DNA from 2 places in the Maribacter aquimarinus genome. Region 1 is predicted to be linked to the other one. Evidence: riboswitches for the same ligand, from Rfam matches in the RefSeq annotation. Region 1 holds a riboswitch; the other holds the start of a gene.

Region 1 (3,407 bases):
ATTTTATCTGAACACCCAATTCTTGGTGCCAAAATTCTTATATAGAAGAAATGTTTTGCTTTTTGTGGTAGTGAATTTAGGCCTATTGGCGCTTATACTCTTAATGAATCGTTTCGCTTACGATGCGCTGAACTTTGCCTACCCATATTCCATTAATACAGCGCTCTTGCACAATGCACTTCCCTTTTTGTTCTTTGTACTTATGGCTGTTGCCTTAAGGACCGTGAGCGATCGTTTAAGATTGGAGCGCAGGGCCCAGGAAAAAGAGCGTGAGAACTTAAAAACAGAACTTGCATTTCTGCGATCGCAGATCAGTCCTCACTTTTTGTTCAATGTGCTCAACAATGTTATTGCGTTGGCCAGGGCCAACAGTCCAAAGTTGGAGCCCACCATTTTAAAACTCTCCTCCTTTATGCAGTATATGTTGTATGAGACCGATGATGAGAAGGTGCTGATAAAGAGCGAAGCTGATTATTTGCAAAGCTATATAGACTTGCAAAAATTACGTTTTGGGGATAGGCTTAGCCTTAAGGTTAATTTATACCTACAGGAAGATTGGCACACCTTAGAGCCCATGCTGTTGATACCTTTTGTGGAAAATGCCTTTAAGCATGGCACGGGTATCATAGAAGACCCCATTATAGAGGTTTCGTTAGCGGCTGCGGACAATTTGCTGGTTTTTAAGGTGCGCAACAAATTTGTTGAAAAGGACCAGGCCAAGGACAAGACCTCCGGCATTGGTTTGGCCAATGTAAAAAGAAGGTTACAGCTACTTTACGGCACTAGGCACAACTTAAAAATTGAAACAAATGATGTTTGGTATTCGGTGCTTCTGCAAATAAAACTAAACTCCCAATGAACTGTATCGCCATAGATGATGAGCCTCTTGCCCTTGAGCTTCTCCAGGATAATATAGGTAAAGTCCCCTTTTTACAGTTGGTGGCCACCTGTAACAACGCTTTTGAGGCTGTAGACGCCATGGGGAAGCACGCTGTGGATTTGGTGTTCATAGACATTCAAATGCCTGGTCTAAGCGGGCTCCAGTTCATTGCAAGTTTGGAAAAAAAGCCATTGGTTATCTTCATCACGGCCTACAAGCAATATGCCGTGGAAAGTTATGATTTGGATGTGGTGGATTACCTTGTAAAACCGGTTCCCCTAGAGCGTTTTTTGAGAGCTTGCCTTAGGGCCCGGGAACTTTTTGAACTGAAATCCGGACAGGCCGAGACGGCCACAAAGAAAGCAAAGGACCATTTCTTTGTGAATGCAGATTACAGCCGGGTCAAGATCAATTTCAAAGATATCATTTGGATGAAGGGCTATGGCGATTACATCAAATTCCATTTAAAAAGTGCCCAGCACCCCTTGGTGGTCCGTATCAGTTTCAGGGAGCTGGACAAAGAGCTGCCGCCTGGTGCCTTCATACGGATACATAAGTCTTATGTGGTGGCTTTGGATGCCATCACTGCCGTGCGCAAGAACAGTGTTTTTCTCGGGGACAAAGAACTCTCCATTGGGGAGACCTTTCGCGAGCAGGTGGAGAGGTTGTTTTGATTTTTTATGCCCCACCGGGCAGGAGAGCAGTTGATCCAAACACCGCAAGACTTGAAAAATCGCCCTTTTCCTTGCTTTTAAAGGCCATGTGCCCGAACTTTGCCCCAGTTCTTTAAAACACTGAAAACCGTTATCAAGAAAGGTGGAGGGATTGGACCCTGCGAAGCCTTAGCAACCCTTTGTGCCGCCCAGGTTTGGAGGCCCGAGAAGGTGCTACATTCTAGCGTTGTGCTGCCCCGAGGCTTCGTTGGCCGCGGGAAGCAATCCCAAAACGCATAGATAACCACAGCTAAAGGGACCATGTCCCCATCCTTCCCTTCCTTGATACCATCTATAAAAAAAAATAGGGCGCCTTGGCGCCCCGTGTTATGGCAGACATCAAAGACATTTTACAACGGCGCATCCTCATCTTGGACGGGGCCATGGGCACCATGCTGCAACGGCACAAATTCACGGAAGCCGATTTTCGCGGCGAACGGTTCAAGGATTGGCCGCATCCCTTGCAGGGCAACAACGACCTACTGTCCCTGACCCAACCGGAGGCCATTGCAGACGTGCACCGACAGTATTTTGCAGCGGGGGCAGACATTGTGGAGACCAATACCTTTTCCGGCACCACCATTGCCATGGCCGACTACCATATGGAAGAATTGGTGGAAGAGCTCAATTATGAATCGGCCCGTATCGCCAAGGAAGTGGCCTTGGAGTTTACGGCCAAAGAGCCGCACAAACCACGGTTTGTGGCCGGCAGCATGGGCCCCACCAACAAAACCGCCAGCATGTCCCCGGATGTGAACGACCCCGGTTTTAGGGCCATCTCCTTCAACGAGCTAAGAATTGCATACAAACAACAGGCAGAGGCGCTGCTCAAGGGCGGTGCGGACCTGTTGCTTCTGGAGACCGTTTTTGATACACTGAACGCCAAGGCGGCCCTTTTTGCCATAGACGAAATCAAGGAGGAGCAAAACGTGGACATCCCCATCATGGTCAGTGGCACCATTACCGATGCCTCCGGGAGAACCCTGTCCGGACAGACGGCAGAGGCCTTTCTCATTTCCGTTTCGCACATGCCCATTTTATCGGTGGGGTTCAACTGTGCCTTGGGCGCCAGCCAGTTGGTGCCCCACTTGGAGGTGATTTCGGCAAAATCGGCCCACGCCATTTCGGCCCACCCCAACGCCGGCCTGCCCAATGCCTTTGGGCAATATGATGAGAGTCCGGCGCAGATGGCCGCCCAGATCAAGGAGTACTTGGAAAAAGGCCTGGTGAACATCATTGGCGGTTGTTGCGGCACCACTCCGGAACACATCAGGGCCATTGCCGAGCTGGTGGCCCAATATGGCCCCAGAAAGTTGGAAATGGCCCCTTGAGAACGGGCAGGATGGGCTCTTAATGAAGAAGGAACACAAAAGATGAACGCTAGCAACACAACAATGGACAACGAATCCGGGGCTTCCCAAAGGGACGGTGGGGCGCCCAGATATTTAAAGTTGTCCGGCCTGGAACCCTTGGTGGTCACGCCCGAAACCAATTTCATAAATGTGGGCGAGCGCACCAATGTGGCCGGTTCCCGGAAATTTCTTCGGCTCATAAAGGAGGAAAGGTTTGAGGAGGCCCTGGACGTGGCACGCGAGCAGGTGGAAGGCGGTGCACAGGTCATAGACATCAATATGGACGATGGCCTCATTGATGGCAAGGAGGCCATGGTAACCTTCCTGAACCTGGTCAATGCCGAACCGGACATTGCCCGGGTGCCCATCATGATAGACAGTTCCAAATGGGACATCATTGAGGCGGGGCTGCAAGTGGTGCAGGGAAAATGCGTGGTGAACTCCATTAGCCTAAAGGAAGGG
Region 2 (3,407 bases), on a different contig from region 1:
CGGACGGTGACATTGCCAAGAAAGTGGCCCAGCTTTTTGACATGCGCCCCTTTGCCATAGAGGAGCGGCTAAAGCTCAGAAACCCCATCTATTTGGAGACAGCGGCCTATGGCCATATGGGCAAGGCCCCCAGAACGGTTACCAAGGTGTTTGAGTCTCCCTACAACGGTAGGATCGAAAAAGAGGTGGAACTGTTCACGTGGGAAAAATTGGACATGACCGCAGAAATCAAAGCATCATTTGGGCTTTGAGCCACTGGTTTTCCAAGAAGTGAACAAGGATGGGGGAAGCTCCTGTATGGTGCGGGGTGCCAATCTACACCACTTTTCGCAGTAAACAAATAAGTCCTGAGGGGGCATTGTTTTTGGAACTTATGGCAACGGTCTGTTAGACCCGGTAACCGTGCCGCCCAGTTTGTATGGCCCTGTATGGGGCCAAGCATTGGTCTGTACCGTGGGCGTTTAAAGCCGGTATCCCAGGGAGAGGCCCAAATGGGGCCAAAAGGTAAGACCTTCTAGAAGAAGGCCACGATCCTGGTCACTGTCATAATCAAAGGTGCCGGCACCGAAGACCAGGCCCAAGGAAATATGGGAGCCAAACACCCACTGATACCCGGAGGCGATGCCCAGTGAGGCAATATTGGTTTGTAAACCCTCTGAAGACTCCGTGTTCATGGCGCTGTAGAACACACCAATGTGCCAGCCCTCCATACGTTCCTTGTTTTTTGAAAGATAGTAGCGGCCCTCCACCAAAAAACCCAACCCGTTGGAGGTCGTTTCCACATCGTTCACCGAGTTGGTAAAATTGGAGTGGCCCACTTGGCCAATGAGTGCAAAACGATCTCCCAGGGCCCGTTCATACTGTAGGCCAAGGTTGCCGATCAGCGCACTCGCCTTTATCACGTTGTTTTGGCCGTTGGCCCCCACCACTCCGATTAGGAACAGGGTGGTAAAAAGAATTTTGTGCAGCATATTTTTTGTTTTGGTAACGGCCCCTCCGTTGGAGAGCTAACGCATAACCCGGTGAAATGGTATGCCACACCAGGCAAAATGTTCTTGGCTCCAAAGCCCGGTCCATTTTGGGTAGAGCACCACAGCGTAATGCCAACGCCGGGCGGTAGGGCATCACGGCCACGGGCCTACCCGTTTTTTGGAGATGGAATCCTTTTTTTTTTTGACGGCGATCGTTGCCGCTTTCCCCCCTATTTTGCATCGGATACACCACTGAAATGACACCGGGCCCATAAGGTATCCTACCAATTCACTGGGTTTTTGTGAAATTTTTGAAAATCATTAGGTTTTTAATCTTTTCTCCCTTTTATTTGTGCCCTCAAAGTTCAAGCACATATTGAAAAGTTATCAAGAAAGGTGGAGGGATTAGACCCTTTGAAACCTTAGCAACCCTTAGTCACTTCCAGCGATGATCGTACTAAGAAGGTGCTACATTCTACCCGGTTCCAACAAAGCGTGGAACCTGCGATGCCAAAGCATCGTTTTTGGGAAGGATAACCATCATCGACATTCTCGATTTTCTTTTTTGATAACCTTTTGATCTTACCTCCCGGCAACGCGGGCCGGAGGTTGTTTGTTTTTTGTTGGTTTAGTTGAAGTTGCGGTACGTACCGCGGCGCGTCCATTTTTAATAACGATTTAAAAAAACAACATCATGAGCGATCAAAAATTTGCCACCAACGCCCTGCACGCAGGGCATGACACCACCAAGACAGAAGGGACGCGGGCCGTGCCCATTTACCAGAGCACCTCTTACGTCTTTAAGGATACGGACCATGCGGCCAACCTGTTCTCACTCAAAGAACTGGGCTATATTTATACCCGTTTGAACAACCCCACCAATGAAATTCTGCAAAACCGTTTGGCCGCCATAGAGGGCGGTGTGGGCGCCGTGGTCTTCGCCTCGGGCACTGCGGCCATTTCAACCGGTCTGCTCACGCTCCTGCGGGCGGGAGACCACATTGTGGCTTCCAGCAGTCTGTACGGCGGCACCTTCAATCTCTTGAATGTAACCCTTCCCCGCCTGGGCATTACCACTACCTTTGTGGATGCCTCCGAGCCCGAAAATTTTGGCAAGGCGGTACAAGAAAACACCCGTGCCATTTTTGTGGAGTCCTTGGGCAACCCCAAATTGGACGTTTTGGACCTCAAGGCCATTTCCGAGCAGGCCAAGGCGGCCAAGGTACCCTTTATCGTGGACAATACAGTGGCCACCCCAGCGCTGCTGAACCCCATAGAGCACGGGGCCAATTTGGTGATCCATTCCTTGACCAAGTACATTGGCGGACAGGGCAATTCCTTGGGAGGGGCCATCATAGACGCCGGTACCTTTGACTGGGCCAACGGGAAGTTCCCGGAGTTCACGGAACCCTCCGCCGGCTACCATGGCCTGGTGTACAGCGAGGCCCTCGGGGCCGCTGCCTTTACCTTTAAACTGATTTTGGAAGGGCTGCGCGACTTTGGCGGTGCCCTGAGCCCCTACAACGCCTTCCAGATCATCCAGGGGCTGGAAACCTTGAACGTGCGCATCAAACAGCACAGCGAGAACGCCCTTGCCCTGGCCACTTGGCTGTCCGAACGCGAGGAGGTGGCCTGGGTAAACTATCCCGGCCTAAAGGGCAATACCTATTATGAACTGGCCCAAGCGTACTTGCCAAAAGGACAGAGCGGTTTGGTCACCTTTGGGGTAAAAGGTGGTTTTGAGGCCGCCAAGAATTTGACGGACGCCACCAAGGTTTTTTCCTTATTGGCCAATATTGGCGATACCAAGTCCCTCATTATCCATCCTGCAAGCACCACCCACCAACAGTTGAGTGTGGAGCAGCAGGAAAGTGCCGGGGTGGGGCAGGACCTCATTAGGCTATCCGTGGGGCTGGAAGACCTGGAAGACCTCAAGGCGGATCTGGAGCAGGCCTTTGCTGCCATTGATGCACCGGCGCACGTATAATTGATCTCCATTCACAAAAGGTCTTTTGGCGCAGGGTACAAGCTGTGGCCAAGAGGCCTTTACCTTATTTTTCAAGCGGCTTATGTTACATCGGTTAACCATTGAGAACTACACCACCTTTAGTGGGGTGTCCCAAAACATTGAACTGTCCTATCAACTTTTCGGCAGGGAACTGCACAGCGCCCCCATAGTATTGGTGAATCATGCCCTTACGGGCAATAGCAACGTAACCGGGGAAGACGGTTGGTGGTCTGCCCTGATCGGTGATGGCAAATGTATTGACACCGAACGCTACACCATCCTGTCCTTTAACATTCCGGGCAACGGACATGACCAATTTGTCATTGAAAACTACAAGGATTTTGTGGCTGCGGACATGGCCAGGATCTTTCTCTTGGGATTGGAACGCTTGGCCGTAAAGCGCCTTTTTGCCATTATAGGTGGATCGT

The links. Region 1 has a riboswitch for S-adenosylmethionine ahead of ACKWCC_RS14415 (homocysteine S-methyltransferase family protein). Riboswitches for the same ligand answer to the same signal wherever they lie in the genome.
Region 2: linked by a shared signal. The riboswitch ahead of ACKWCC_RS13580 (O-acetylhomoserine aminocarboxypropyltransferase/cysteine synthase family protein) and the one ahead of ACKWCC_RS14415 (homocysteine S-methyltransferase family protein) in region 1 are both predicted to bind S-adenosylmethionine.

The regions. Positions count from the first base shown of each region.
Region 1 covers NZ_JBLFEO010000021.1:64,076-67,482, reverse strand. The annotation lists gene ACKWCC_RS14425 (sensor histidine kinase) at 1-859, shown strand, start outside; gene ACKWCC_RS14420 (LytR/AlgR family response regulator transcription factor) at 856-1,554, shown strand; SAM riboswitch class I at 1,682-1,808, shown strand; gene ACKWCC_RS14415 (homocysteine S-methyltransferase family protein) at 1,923-2,924, shown strand; gene ACKWCC_RS14410 (vitamin B12 dependent-methionine synthase activation domain-containing protein) at 2,988-3,407, shown strand, end outside.
Region 2 covers NZ_JBLFEO010000019.1:55,595-59,001, forward strand. The annotation lists gene metK (methionine adenosyltransferase) at 1-251, shown strand, start outside; gene ACKWCC_RS13575 (DUF3575 domain-containing protein) at 462-971, opposite strand; SAM riboswitch class I at 1,353-1,485, shown strand; gene ACKWCC_RS13580 (O-acetylhomoserine aminocarboxypropyltransferase/cysteine synthase family protein) at 1,666-2,958, shown strand; gene thrA (bifunctional aspartate kinase/homoserine dehydrogenase I) at 3,041-3,407, shown strand, end outside.